Regions from separate parts of the Desulfobacter hydrogenophilus genome, predicted to be linked through region 3. Evidence: predicted binding sites of a transcription regulator. Region 3 holds the regulator's gene; each other region holds the start of a gene.
The links. The regulator sigma-54, encoded in region 3, starts transcription at its own class of promoters, with help from an activator protein. The targets are predictions, from matches to a motif close to TNTGGCACANTTTCTGCTNT.
Positions count from the first base shown of each region.

Region 1: EYB58_RS03520 (Nif11-like leader peptide family natural product precursor) is a predicted target of sigma-54. The motif match lies at 1,858-1,877, and genes of this name have one in related genera.
Region 2: EYB58_RS01325 (Spy/CpxP family protein refolding chaperone) is a predicted target of sigma-54. The motif match lies at 2,502-2,521, and genes of this name have one in related genera.

Region 1 is NZ_CP036313.1:801,129-805,384, forward strand. Features, by position in the region: gene modC (molybdenum ABC transporter ATP-binding protein) at 1-78, opposite strand, end outside; gene modB (molybdate ABC transporter permease subunit) at 81-761, opposite strand; gene modA (molybdate ABC transporter substrate-binding protein) at 788-1,543, opposite strand; gene EYB58_RS03520 (Nif11-like leader peptide family natural product precursor) at 1,920-2,138, shown strand; gene EYB58_RS03525 (FAD-dependent oxidoreductase) at 2,358-4,256, opposite strand, start outside.
Region 2 is NZ_CP036313.1:277,898-282,153, reverse strand. Features, by position in the region: gene EYB58_RS01340 (S1 family peptidase) at 1-50, shown strand, start outside; gene EYB58_RS01335 (rhomboid family intramembrane serine protease) at 31-933, opposite strand; gene EYB58_RS01330 (fumarylacetoacetate hydrolase family protein) at 1,008-1,814, shown strand; gene EYB58_RS01325 (Spy/CpxP family protein refolding chaperone) at 1,924-2,418, opposite strand; gene EYB58_RS01320 (ATP-binding protein) at 3,013-4,256, shown strand, end outside.
Region 3 is NZ_CP036313.1:2,563,652-2,567,907, forward strand. Features, by position in the region: gene rapZ (RNase adapter RapZ) at 1-575, opposite strand, end outside; gene EYB58_RS11345 (PTS sugar transporter subunit IIA) at 578-1,036, opposite strand; gene hpf (ribosome hibernation-promoting factor, HPF/YfiA family) at 1,051-1,584, opposite strand; gene rpoN (RNA polymerase factor sigma-54) at 1,598-3,040, opposite strand; gene lptB (LPS export ABC transporter ATP-binding protein) at 3,043-3,765, opposite strand; gene EYB58_RS11365 (LptA/OstA family protein) at 3,766-4,256, opposite strand, start outside.

The DNA.
Region 1 (4,256 bases), 1.8 Mb from region 3:
CCTTGGTGAGGAGAGACTGAAGGCCACATCAAGGGTGAAATCCTTGAAACTTTTTTTTAACTCAACATCTAACTGCACTGCTACCCTCTCCTGAACTTGCGGTTTATTGCCTCACTAATAAGAAGGATGGCAAAAGAAAGGCTGATGGAGACCAGACACAGCGTCAGCGCCATCCTGTCTCCACCCGGAACAGAGGTGTATTCATAAATTGCCAAGGGTATTGTCTGTGTCACCCCCGGGATATTGCCGGCAAGGATAACGGTTGCGCCGAACTCACCCAGGTTTCTGGCAAACATCAACGACATCCCGGCAAAAATCGCACGACCGCTCAAAGGCAGAACAATGGTAAAAAAGCTATCCCACCATCCCGCACCAAGGGTTCGAGATACTGAAATATAGGATTGATCCACCGCCTCCATACCAATACGGATTGAACGGACCATCAGGGGGAATCCGACAACCGCCGAGGCAATAACAGCACCGGTGAGTGAAAAAACCACCTGAATACCCAAAAGGTTCAAAAACTTACCGATCAAACCGTTGGACCCGAAGGACAGCAGCAACAAATATCCGACCACAACCGGCGGCAAGACTAATGGCAGACTGATAAGCCCTTCCACCACGGCCTTGCCTCTAATTTTACCGAAGGCAAGAAAGTAACCACAAGCAATGCCAAAGGGGGTGGAGATCAAGGTCGCCGAGCAGGCAACCTTCAGGGAAAGCCCGACGGCAGAAATATCCTGGGGAGAAAGTGTCAGCATTGTAATTTCATTTACCATGCCCCGTATCAGGGCAGTGTAAAACCAAGACGAATCATTTCCGAATGGGCCGCTTCAGAAACGATATAGTCATAGAAGAGTTTGGCATCGGCGTTCCCGTCGCTGTCCTTTGTCATTGCAACCGGATAGGTTACTCGACTATAAAACTCAAGAGGCACTTCAAACAGAATCTTGGCATTGATGGCGAGCATCGCATCCGTTTTGTAAACAAACGCGCCGTCGGTCTCTCCCCGGTCGGCATAGATCAGTGCCTGGCGGACGTCCTTTGCCATGATCAGTTGCCCATTCTTGAGCATTTCATCATATATGCCCTCTTTATCCATCGCCTGCTTAGCATACTGACCGGCCGGCACGCTGTTGGGACTGCCCAAGGCAACACGCGTCAGCTTCTGTAAATCGCTCATAGATTGAGCATCCGTACTTGACTTACCCACAAAAACCAACGCATTATGTGCAAATATTTTTTTGGTGTCCGACTCAATCTTGCCCTTTTCAATCAAATGCGTCATCCACTTCGGATTGGCAGAAACATAAATATCTGCAGGCGCCCCCTGTTCGATTTGCTTTGCTAAGGCGCCGGATGACCCAAAATTTGGGACAATTTTCACATCCGGATACTGTTCCTGAAACTGTACTATCAAATTATTGCACAGATTACTCATACTCTTTGCCACTGAAACACGAACCTGCCCAGCCTGGGCATAGGTACTGAACACCAGCAGTATAAAAACAACAAAAATGTTTAATACACATACCTTTTTCACGTCAAACCCTCCTTTTTCGTATTTATCCGTTTCATATAAAAATCAAAATACATTATTGTTTTATTTTCATGCTTTGTTGTGGGTCGAACTTGGGCATCGATATCCCAGATCAGCCCGTGGCTGTTTTATATGAAAGAACTGAACTAACCGGTTAGTTTCTTTCATAATCTGTCGTGGCCTAACCGCGGTGGAAGACCAGGTCGGCCATGGCTGTTATTCGGAATACGGTTATCATCGACGGCAAAACAATGTCAAGCCATATTTTCAAGCTACAAATGGGCCTTTTTTTATTATTAATATAATATTTCTTCGGACCTGGAATACTCTTTGCATTAGTTTTATTTTTATTTAACTTATTAATTAATGGAGAAGCACAATGTCAAAAGAAAACGTTCTAGCCTTTTTAGATAAGGGAGCAGATGACCGCAAATTCCGCGTAAAGTACGACAACTGTTTTTCAATGGAAAAATTTTGCGCCATGGCAAAAGAAGATGGTTTTGAGTTTACTGTGGAAGAACTGCAAGCGGTATTGAAGATGAATGGGGACTCTTTCGATTCATATGGCAATCCGCCAAAGAAAGGCATTTGGGTATAACAGCCATGGGCTGACCTGATCTATCAACACCCCAGACGCAATTTACAACAGAACATGAAAGGCCTTTAATTACTTAATTGAAACTTTCATGTAAAAATCGAAGCAAACGGTGCTGTCTATCGACAGCACCGTTTTTCAATTTTCTTCGATTGTTTTTTTTGATGATTGCAATAATTGAGGTCAAATCAAAACTTTGATTTGACCTCAATTATTGTATTGTTACATCAGGGGCGTATTGGGTATCAATTCCCACACACCGCAGGGGCATGCCCCTTTGCAGAATCCGCATCCAATGCATTTGGATCCATCCACCACATACTCAAAGCCGGTTGCCTTTTCCTGCCGGCTGATAGCCCCTTCAGGGCAAACTGCCACGCAGATGCCGCAATCCTTGCAATTTCCGCAGGAGGCACATTCCTCACCGCACGCTTCTAATGTATTGGCATCATGTATAGGGTTATAATAGGTCAAATTTACACGCCGGGTATCGATCATGGGGGCAAGGCCTTCCATATCAGGAGCCTGCCCTTTGAGCAGCTGATCAATGACTATGGCTGTCCGTCTGCCTGCGCCGATGGCATTGGTGATAAGTCCCGGGCCCACCGCATCCCCGATGGCAAAGACCTTTTCATCCGAGGATCGGCCGGCTTCGTTCACCTTGACAAACCCTCTTTCAAGCTCAATCCCCTCATCAAGAAAAGATAGATCAGGCACGTCTCCGATGGAGATCACCACCGTATTAGCCGGCAGTATTTCGCCACTCTCAAGTTTGATCCCTTGGGAATTAATTTCTTCGGTGAATACCGGCCAGCGGAAGTGAGCACCGCATTCTTCGGCATCCTCTCTTTCTTTGCCGAATGCAGCCGGTTTCTGGACATCAATAAGGGTTATATCAACAGCACCCAGCCGGTGGGCTTCGGTGGCCACATCACAGCCCACATTACCGGCACCGATAATCACTATCTTTTTGCCTGGTTTTATCTTGTTTGCTTTGGCCTTCTCAAGAAAATCATTGGCAAAAAGAGCCCGTTCGGCACCTTTGATCGGAAGGGATCTGGGTTTATTGCCCCCGGCTGCCACCACAACATAGTCATGGCTATTTTTTATCTCTTTGAACTTTTTCGCATCAACTTTTTCTCCCAGTCTTATATCTTTTATATAAGACTTTATCCGGTCTATTTCGGCATTCAGGGTGTCGGCAGGGATTCGGGATTCGGGAATCAGAGCGGAAATTTTCCCGGCAATGTTCTGTCCGGCTTCAAATACCGTAGCGGTATGGCCTTTCATGGTGAGTTGCCAGGCCGCAGAAATACCACCCGGGCCCCCGCCGATGACGGCCACTTTCTTTCGGGATTCTTTGGCCGGTTTTGGCGGTTTGATATTTTGGGCAGCCTGACCCAAAAGACGAACATTAATGGGAGCCATATAGGACAGGTTCCGTGTGCAGGACGCCATACACGGACTGGGGCACAGGTGACCGCACACGGTCGCCGGAAACGGAGAATACTCAAGGCCCATGGATATGGCTTCATCAATGTTATCGGTCCGGATCATGGCCCAGCGCTGCTGGACCGGGATTCCGGTGGGGCAGGATGCCTGGCACGGCGAGATATATTTACCGTGCTCCCAGACCGGAATATATCTTCTGTACTCGCCCTTGGTAATGACCGGTACAGTCCCTTTTTCCGTTTCCTGGAGATCTCCGATCAGGCCGCCGCGACCAAGTTCCGCATCCCAGACCTGTTCCCTAAACCAGGATACAGATTTACGTTCCGGCCCTTCGGCCTTTTCATGGGGATTTTTGGCTTCAAACAGCCGCCAGTCTTCTCGCACAGCCAGTTCGCCAAACAGTTTCGGCTGTTCAATTTTTTTAAGAAAAATTTTAAGGCCCTGGGTCAGCCATTGCCATTCCTGATCATCAAGGTCCACTTCCTTGGCATCCTTGTCGGAATAACTTTTGGCATCACCACGAACAAAAACCTTGCCGCTCACCATGCCCACCAGAGGCCTGTAACCCAGCACCTGTTCCGGGTTAACAGCGTTTAAACCGCAGACAACAGCAATTCCGCCGGCCATGAATTCACCAAAGTAATCCCCTGCCGTCCCCAATACCCACAG
Region 2 (4,256 bases), 2.3 Mb from region 3:
TCAGTTTTGTCCGAAAGCTTAACCGGTCCATTATCCCGGCAGAAAAGTAAAAACACCCTGGATAAAGGCCATGCATAAAATTCCCAGAACAATGCCGAAACTGATACGGCCCATCACCGGACCTGATAAAGGCCCAGATAACGGATAATAGCACAGCCCGATTCCGGTACCGGCAAGAAAACCGAATAGATGGGCCGATACATCGGTATTCTCACCATGGCTGAACATGGCTGTAAGTGTGGCTGCCGCAGCAAAGGGGGCCAGCCCTTTGAATTTTGGAAATACTGAATGACCTGATTGTGCGCCAATGGTCATGCGCCGGGCCCCAAGAAGTCCTGCCGCCGCCATGACCGCTGTGGAAGCCCCGATGGAGAGCCGTAAATCCTGGCCAAAACTTTCAGATATCAGATTGCCGGCCGTGCCTGCGGCCAAAAGCAGCAAGAGTCCCTGCCCGTAACCGGTCACGCGAAGTAAAGGGCCCGCAAGTACAAGTATTCCGGCCATATTTCCCAGAAGATGATCCGTATCGCTGTGCAGAAATAAGGCGGTCACGGCCCTGAAACTTTGCCCTTGGCTGAGATAGTACGAGGACGAACCAAAGTCCAGGATCGCTTGTTTGTGAAGGCCCCGGGTGGTGATGATATAATGGATGGCTGCTATAAAAAAGGCCAGCGCCAGGGCTGCGGGGGAGAAAAAAATTCTGGTCGACGCATGGGGAGCCGGTTTTTGGAACCCCTTGTTCTCCTTTGCGTATTGTTTCAATTGCTCTTGTGCTTTAAAAACATCGTCATCGGGGACAAGGATGTCGTATGATCCGTCAGGACACGTATCAATGACCGCTTTGACAGACTGGGACGCCAGGACCACCAGGGTAAGATCGGCCTGTTTTCTGCTGTTTTTATTGTGTATACTGCCCGTGAAAATAGATTTCATTTTTTCCTTGCCGGATGTGTTTATTTCCGGCTATGAATATAGCTCATACAATAAAAAGAATAAAGGAGCCTTAAATGAAGATCATTCGTTTTACTACCCAGCAGGGTAAAAAAGTCATGGGGTGCGATTGGGACGGAAAAACGGCCAGCCTGGTGGAACAGTCTGCGGATTACAGTTTCAGCGATACCGGCGAACGGGTGGATGTGGTGAAAGTTCTGCCCCCGGTGGAGCCCTCGGCCATTATCTGCATCGGCCTTAATTACCGGCGTCATGCGGCAGAGACTGGCCAGGAAATTCCAAAATATCCGGCTGTGTTCATGAAATACCCAGGGTCCCTTGCCGGGCACAAGGATGCCATCGTGATCCCGGAATGTGCATCAGATCCGCCCGAGGTGGATTACGAAGCCGAGCTTGGGGTGATCATTAAAAAGGCTGCCAAAAATGTGCCCGAGGAAGAGGCCTTGGATTATGTGCTTGGTTATACCTGCACCAATGACGTCTCTGCCCGGCGGTGGCAGAAACATGCCGGTGGATTCCAGTGGACCCGGGGAAAAAGTTATGACACCTTTTGTCCCTGCGGGCCGGTCATGACCACGACAGACGAAATTACCGATCCCCAGACCCTTGCCATTAAGTGCCGCTTGAACGGTGAACTCATGCAGGACAGCCACACCAGTGACATGGTGTTCAGCGTGGCCAATATGATTGCCTATCTGTCCCAGTCTTCTACTCTTTTGCCCGGCACCCTGATCCTGACAGGTACGCCCGAAGGGGTGGGATTTACCCGTAAACCCCGCGTATTTCTGGCGCCGGGAGATCGGATGGAGGTTGAAATTGAAGGCATTGGCGTGCTTGAAAATCCTGTGGAAAAAGAAGGATAAAAAGCGCTAAAAAACTTCGGAAAAAGGGGTCCCCCCGGGTGTGGCAACCCGGGGGGACAGGAGAGAAGGGAGTGGATGGAGAGATAGATAATTGAGTGGTGGGTATATATTAATTATTTTCTGAAGGGGTCTCTTCTTTGGGATCGTCAACTCCGGCGCCTTTACCAACGCCATGATAACCGTGGCCGTATCCCTTGCCATGGCGGCCAAATTCTTTGCCCATTCCCATGTATTTTAATTCTGGGGATATTTTTCTGGCATCCAGGGCAAAGTCCAAACGTTTAACAGCCAGATCTTTTGCTAAATCCGCTTTTTTTATGACCATGGCTTTCAGTTTTCCCGGATTAGGATCAGATGTTTCCATGTACATGCGGATTTGCTGGTCCAGATTCATTATTCCTGTACGCGTTTCATAGGTGTCATCAACAAATTTTTGATGCAGATCACTAAGCTGTTTTTGCTGTTCATCGGTCAGGTTCATGCACGCTCGTTGGTTTTGTCTTAAGCCCTTTCCCTTGCCCTGCTTTGGGGGGGTTGCAAATGCACTGGCGGAAAAGGTGCATGTGATGATCAGGATGGTTAATACGGCTAATGTTTTTTTCATAATGCCTCCTTGTGGTGCTTGATTTATGTTCTGTAACTTGTGTTTTTATGATCTTAAATGGTTGACCATCGTTGCTGAACTATAAAGCAAATGGTGTGCCATTTATCTTGAAATTTATTGAGACCATCTTATATCAAGTCTTTCGCATCTAAATATCATATCAGGGTATTGTTTAAAAAATTAGATATAGTGTGTACTTTTTACTCGGGTGGGGGTATACAACCGGGTAAAAAATATACGATCTATACATCTGTGCCGCATCTTATATAAAAATAAACATTCGGCGCAAAATTTGTAGCATTTATTTTTTTCCGGGCCATAGGGCGTAAGACCCTGGTGAAAACAGTTTTGAAAAGAGGCCATCAAATTGAAACAATAATGGTATTTATTTTGCAAAAACAGAATATAAACAGCCACGGGCTGACCTGGTTTTCCACCGGGGTTCAGCCCACAACGAAAATAGAAAGTCTGTGTAGGTTACACAGATTTTTTATAAAAAAGGTCAGAGAAGTTAAGTTAGTTCGTTGTTCAATGCGGTCCTAAGGATCGGTCTAACAATGTGGATAGGACAGATTGCATGAATCCAGGACGATAATGGATAAATTTAAATTAAAAATTACCCCCAAAATGCCGGGGCTGGTGCCGCCTCTGGTTATGGTGGGGGTCCTGGTCGTGCTGTTGCCGGTATTTATCCTGATGACCCTGGACCGGGTTAAAAAACAGGATGAGTTTATCCGGGAACGATTTTTAATCACCGGCACCTCTTTAATCCGCACTTTTGAAGCCGGCACCCGGATTGGTATGGGATCTATGCATTGGGGCACCGAAAGGATTCAGTCCATGTTGGAGGAGACCGCAGGACAGCCTGATGTTGCCTATATCATGATCACCGACGCCATGGGGAAAATCATCGCCCATTCCGATGCCGCCATGGTGGGTACCCTTTATGACAGATGGGCAGACCTTGGCCCGTTGCCCAGGGATACCCACCTGATCTCCAGCCGCTCCCTGAACACACTGGATGGGCCGGTCCTGGAAGTGGCCAAGCGCTTTGTTCCGTTTAATCATAGAGTCAGAGGTCGAGGTCTGGGGCCTGTTCACGGCCCTGATCCCGGCTACGACCATGGAAAGATGTCGCCCGGACTGTCTGGTGCTGAAAGATCGGTCAGGCCGGCTTTGGGCACATTTGGGCAGATCGATCATTATATTTTTGCCGGAATGTCCATGACCGGGGTGCAGGCGGCCCAGGCCCAGGGATTTAAGAACATTGTTATCAAAGGGCTTTTGTTTTTTATTTTTTGCTGTTCAGGCATTATTGCCCTGTTTGCCCTCCAGGCTTACAGGGCGGCCCAGTTATCCCTGGAACAGGTTATGGCGTTTTCCGACAATGTGGTCCAGAATATGCCCTCGGGCTTGATCACTTTGGATCCGGAGTTTAACGTGACTTCAGCCAATCGGTCTGCTGAAAAGATTCTGGGTGAAATTCCTGAAAAAGCGTTTCCCCAGATGGCTGCCATGGCTGCTGAAATTTCGAGGTCAGGAGGCGTCGCGTCCGGGGAAGTGGCCTTGAACCAAAAAGAGAAAGGCGATCTTCGGCTGGATATGACCGTTTCGGCTATCCCGGCAGACGAAGATCAGATCCAGGGATTTGTCCTTTTATTCAGGGACCTGACCCAGATCCGGGATTTGAAAAAACAGGTGGAAACCAACCGGCGTTTAGCTGCCATCGGAAAACTTGCCGCAGGCGTGGCCCATGAAATCAGAAATCCGTTAAGTTCCATCAAGGGCTTTGCCACCTATTTTGCCCGGCAGTATGAAAATGAACCCGAGGATGTGGA
Region 3 (4,256 bases):
AACCGCAGATCCACCACAATATCCGCATCCACCGGGATACCGTATTTGTAGCCAAAAGACATTATGTTCAGTTTCATAATGCTTTTGAAACCGGTCTCCTTGGACACAAGACGCTGTATTTCTGCTTTAAGCTGATGCACATTGAAATTAGTAGTGTCAATGATCTGGTGGGCCAGTTTGCGGATGGCAGCCATCCCCTGTTTTTCAGACTTGATGCTGTCCAAAAGGTTCTTTTCATCTCCCAGAGGGTGGTGCCTTCGGGTTTGACTAAACCGTTTGACCAAGGTTTGGGTATCCGCTTCAAGGAATATGATGACCGGAGAAAACCCCATTTCTTCTAAAGCAGAGACGCCTGAAACAAACGTATTTGTAAAGGTTTTTGACCGCATATCCATCACAAAGGCTGCACCCTTAACCTTGGCGCTTTCTCCTAACGGAAGTTCAAGCACCTTTGGCACAAGTTCCATGGGCATGTTGTCAATGCAGTAAAAGGATGCATCTTCAAATGCCTGGGCGACAGTTGTCTTCCCGGAACCTGAGATGCCGGTGATGATATAAACCTTGAGGTTTTCCATTGTCAAAATTCTTCGTCATTCTCCAGAATGATTTGATGAATCTGTTCGGTTGAACCTGCCGATAACAGTCGTTCTTTAAACTGAGCCATTTTCAGCAGCTTTGAAATCTGGGCAAGAACTTTCAAATGCCCCCCTGTGGAATGTTCGGGTGTTAAAAGCAGAAAGAAAAGATGGACCGGTCGGTTATCCAAAGAATCAAATTCGATTCCTTTGATGCTGCGCCCAAATCCCACAGCAATAGATTTCACCGTCTCCAGTTTGCCGTGGGGTATCGCGATTCCACCGCCGATGCCTGTGGAACCTAAATGTTCCCGTTCCAGCAGGACTGCTGTAACATCTTCGATTTCGGCCCCTGCCACGGGTGAAACAGCCCGGGACAGTTCTTCTATAGCCTCCGATTTGTTTTTGGCTTTCAGGTCTGCGATAATAGCGTCCAGCTTTAGAATGTCACTGATTTTCATTGGTTCCGACCATCCTATCCTTGGGGAGCGATTAGTCCCAATTTTCCGTTATTATGTTTATAAATCACATTGACTTGTTCTGTGCGGGCATTCGTAAATACATAAAAAGATTTTTTGCCCGATTCCAGTTCAATCACCGCGTCTTCAATGTCCATGGGTTTTGTTTCAAGAGGCTCTTCAATAATATCGACCACGTCTTTGGGTAGTGGTTCATCTATGCTGAACTCCCGGGTATCGGTCAGGCTTGTCTTATTGCCTGACATGTGTTTTTTTTCTTTTTCCTTGTGTTTTGTGATTTGGCCTTTGATTTTATCCGCTAAAATATCAATGGTGGCATACATGCTTTCGGACGCTTCCTTTGCATGGATGTTAAGCGTCCCGCTGGTTAAGGTGAGTTCGGCAATATGTCTTATTTTTTCAACGCTTAAGACTACATTGGCCTCGGCCGGACCATCCAGCATCTTGTCAAACCGTTTAAGTTTTTTGTGTACATAGGATTTCAGGGAATCAGATGCTTCTATTTTCTTGAACGTGATGGTAACCTGCATAGATTAGCTCTCCCTATAGTTGTTTTCGTTTATTGGACGGCAGAATATTGAGCACCTTTCTGTATTTTGCCACGGTTCGCCGGGCAATCTGAATGTCTGACTCCTGCAGAATTGCGGCGATTTTATCATCACTTAAAGGTGCGTTGGGATCTTCATTGTCAATGAGTTGTACTATTCTCTCCTTGACACTGGCCGATGCCATGGAAGGCCCATCACCGCGCCCTATGGAACTATTGAAAAAATATTTCAACTCAAACAGTCCCTGGGGGGTGTACGCATATTTGTTAGTGGTCACCCGGCTGATCGTAGACTCATGCATTTCAATATCTTCGGCAATATCTTTTAAAATTAAAGGCCGAAGATAGGCAATGCCCTTCTCAAAAAATTCTCTTTGAAATTTTATGATGCTTTCCATGACCAGATAGATGGTTTTCTGGCGTTGATGAATGGATTTTATCAGCCAGGAGGCGGACTGCATCTTTTCATTAAGATAGGTCTTGGTTTCCTTGGGGATTTTTTTGCCGGTGGCCACAGCGTCCCTGTAGAATCTTGAAATTCTTAATTTGGGAAGGCCGTCATCGTTCATAACAATTTTGAAGTCATCACCGATTTTGTAAACGTAAATGTCAGGGGTGATGTAGGCGGGTTCATCTGTAGTAAATTTCCTGCCGGGTTTGGGTTCAAGAAATTGAATAATTTTCACTGCGGCCCGTACATCATCAACGGAAATTTTAAGGGCCTTGGCAATTTTTTTGCTGTTCCTGTTTTCCAGATTTTTTAGATGATCCGTAATGATCCGGGTGATGATCTCGTTTTCAATGCCAAGTTGCCGGACTTGAATCAAAAGCGTCTCGCACAGGTTTCTGGCACACACCCCGGGGGGGTCAAAGGTCTGGAGCACAGCCAGCACCTTTTCAACGGTTTGGATGTCGGCCTTGGCGGCCTGGGCCACTTCCTCCACGTCGGCGCATAAATATCCGTCCCGGTTCAGATTGCCAATGATGACGTGACCAAGGCGTTCCTCTGTGTCCGGCAGATCCGAAAGCATCAACTGCCACTTCAAATGCGCCTCAAGGGTTTGTTTCTCAGAGGTGAAAGCCTCGTAATTGGGGGCTTCGCTGTTTTCAGACTCCGTGTATATTCTACCGGTGGAGTTATATTCATTAATATAGTTTTCCCAATCCGTATCCGAGCGCACCCGCTCTTCAATCGTAACTTCCTTGACAGGGGCTTCGGTTTCGGTTTCCCGGGTTTCGGTTTCCTGGGCAGTGATGGCTTTGTCAGAGGTTTCATCAATGGAGACTTCGTCAAGCGCCGGATTTTGCTCCATTTCCTGCTGGATCATTTCGGCAAGTTCAAGCCGGGATAGCTGAAGCAGTTTGATGGCTTGCTGGAGCTGGGGTGTCATGACCAGCTGTTGAGTCAATGCAAGGCTTTGTTGTAATCCAAGTTCCATGATTAAAGTCTAAAGTTGTCTCCCAGGTAAATTCGTTTGGCTATTTTGCTTGAAATAATTTTTTCCGGCGGACCTGATTCCATAACCACGCCCTGGCTCATGATGTAAGCTGTGTCGCATACGCCTAATGTTTCCCTGACATTATGGTCGGAAATTAATATTCCGATGCCTTTGTTCGTAAGCTGGGATATAATCTGCTGGATGTCAATGACAGCCAAAGGATCAATACCGGCAAAGGGTTCATCCAGCAGGATGAACAAGGGATCTGTTGCAAGCACCCTTGAAATTTCCAGACGGCGTCTCTCTCCACCGGATAAGGAGGCAGCCTTTTGACCGGCTAAGGCCAGTATCCCCAGTTCTTCCATCAGGTTTTCGGCTTTTTGGTTGATATTCGTAACTTTTTTATCAATAACCTCCAGAATGGCCGTTATATTTTCCTTGACGGTCAGTTTTTTGAATATAGACATCTCTTGGGGTAGGTAACCAATGCCCTTTCTTGCCCTCACATACATGGGGTCTCGGGTAATATCCTCCCCGTCAAGATGAACAGTTCCTTTTTCCGGCCGGATCATGCCAACGGTCATATAGAAGGTGGTGGTCTTGCCGGCACCGTTAGGGCCCAAAAGCCCGGTCACCCGGCCCTGGTCCACACTCAAGCTGACCTGATCCACTACGGTTTTACCGCCATAGGTCTTCACAAGATTTTCCAGTACCAATCGACTCATCTATAAAGACCCGTCTTGGTCTTCGGCATCAAAAAAGGCTTCAACCTTGGTTTTTTCTGTACTTTCCACAACCACCCGGTTCTGGACCTTAAACAGGGTGATCTTTTTGCCGGTGATCCAGCTTTTTCCCGTAAGCAGACGGGCTTGTTCCCCGGTGAGTACCAGTATCTCATCTGCAGTGTCATAATCCGCCTGATCTGAGAATGCTTTGCGTTCCCCTTCGGTATATTCCACATTGCCCGTGGCAAGAATTCGTTTAACGTTTGACTGGCCTTCCTTTTTAGTCTTTGAGGTATGGAAAAACACCTTGACCGAATCTGCTAAAAGCACACTGTCTGCCCGAACTGCTTTCACTTTTCCCATGAATTCCACCATGGACTGGTCTTTGCTGGCGATCATTTTATCCGAAGTGATTTTCAGGTCAGCCGGCGGCTGCTGTTTATCAGCGGTTTTGTTTTCCTGGGCTGCCAAGGATACTTGTGTGAAAAGAG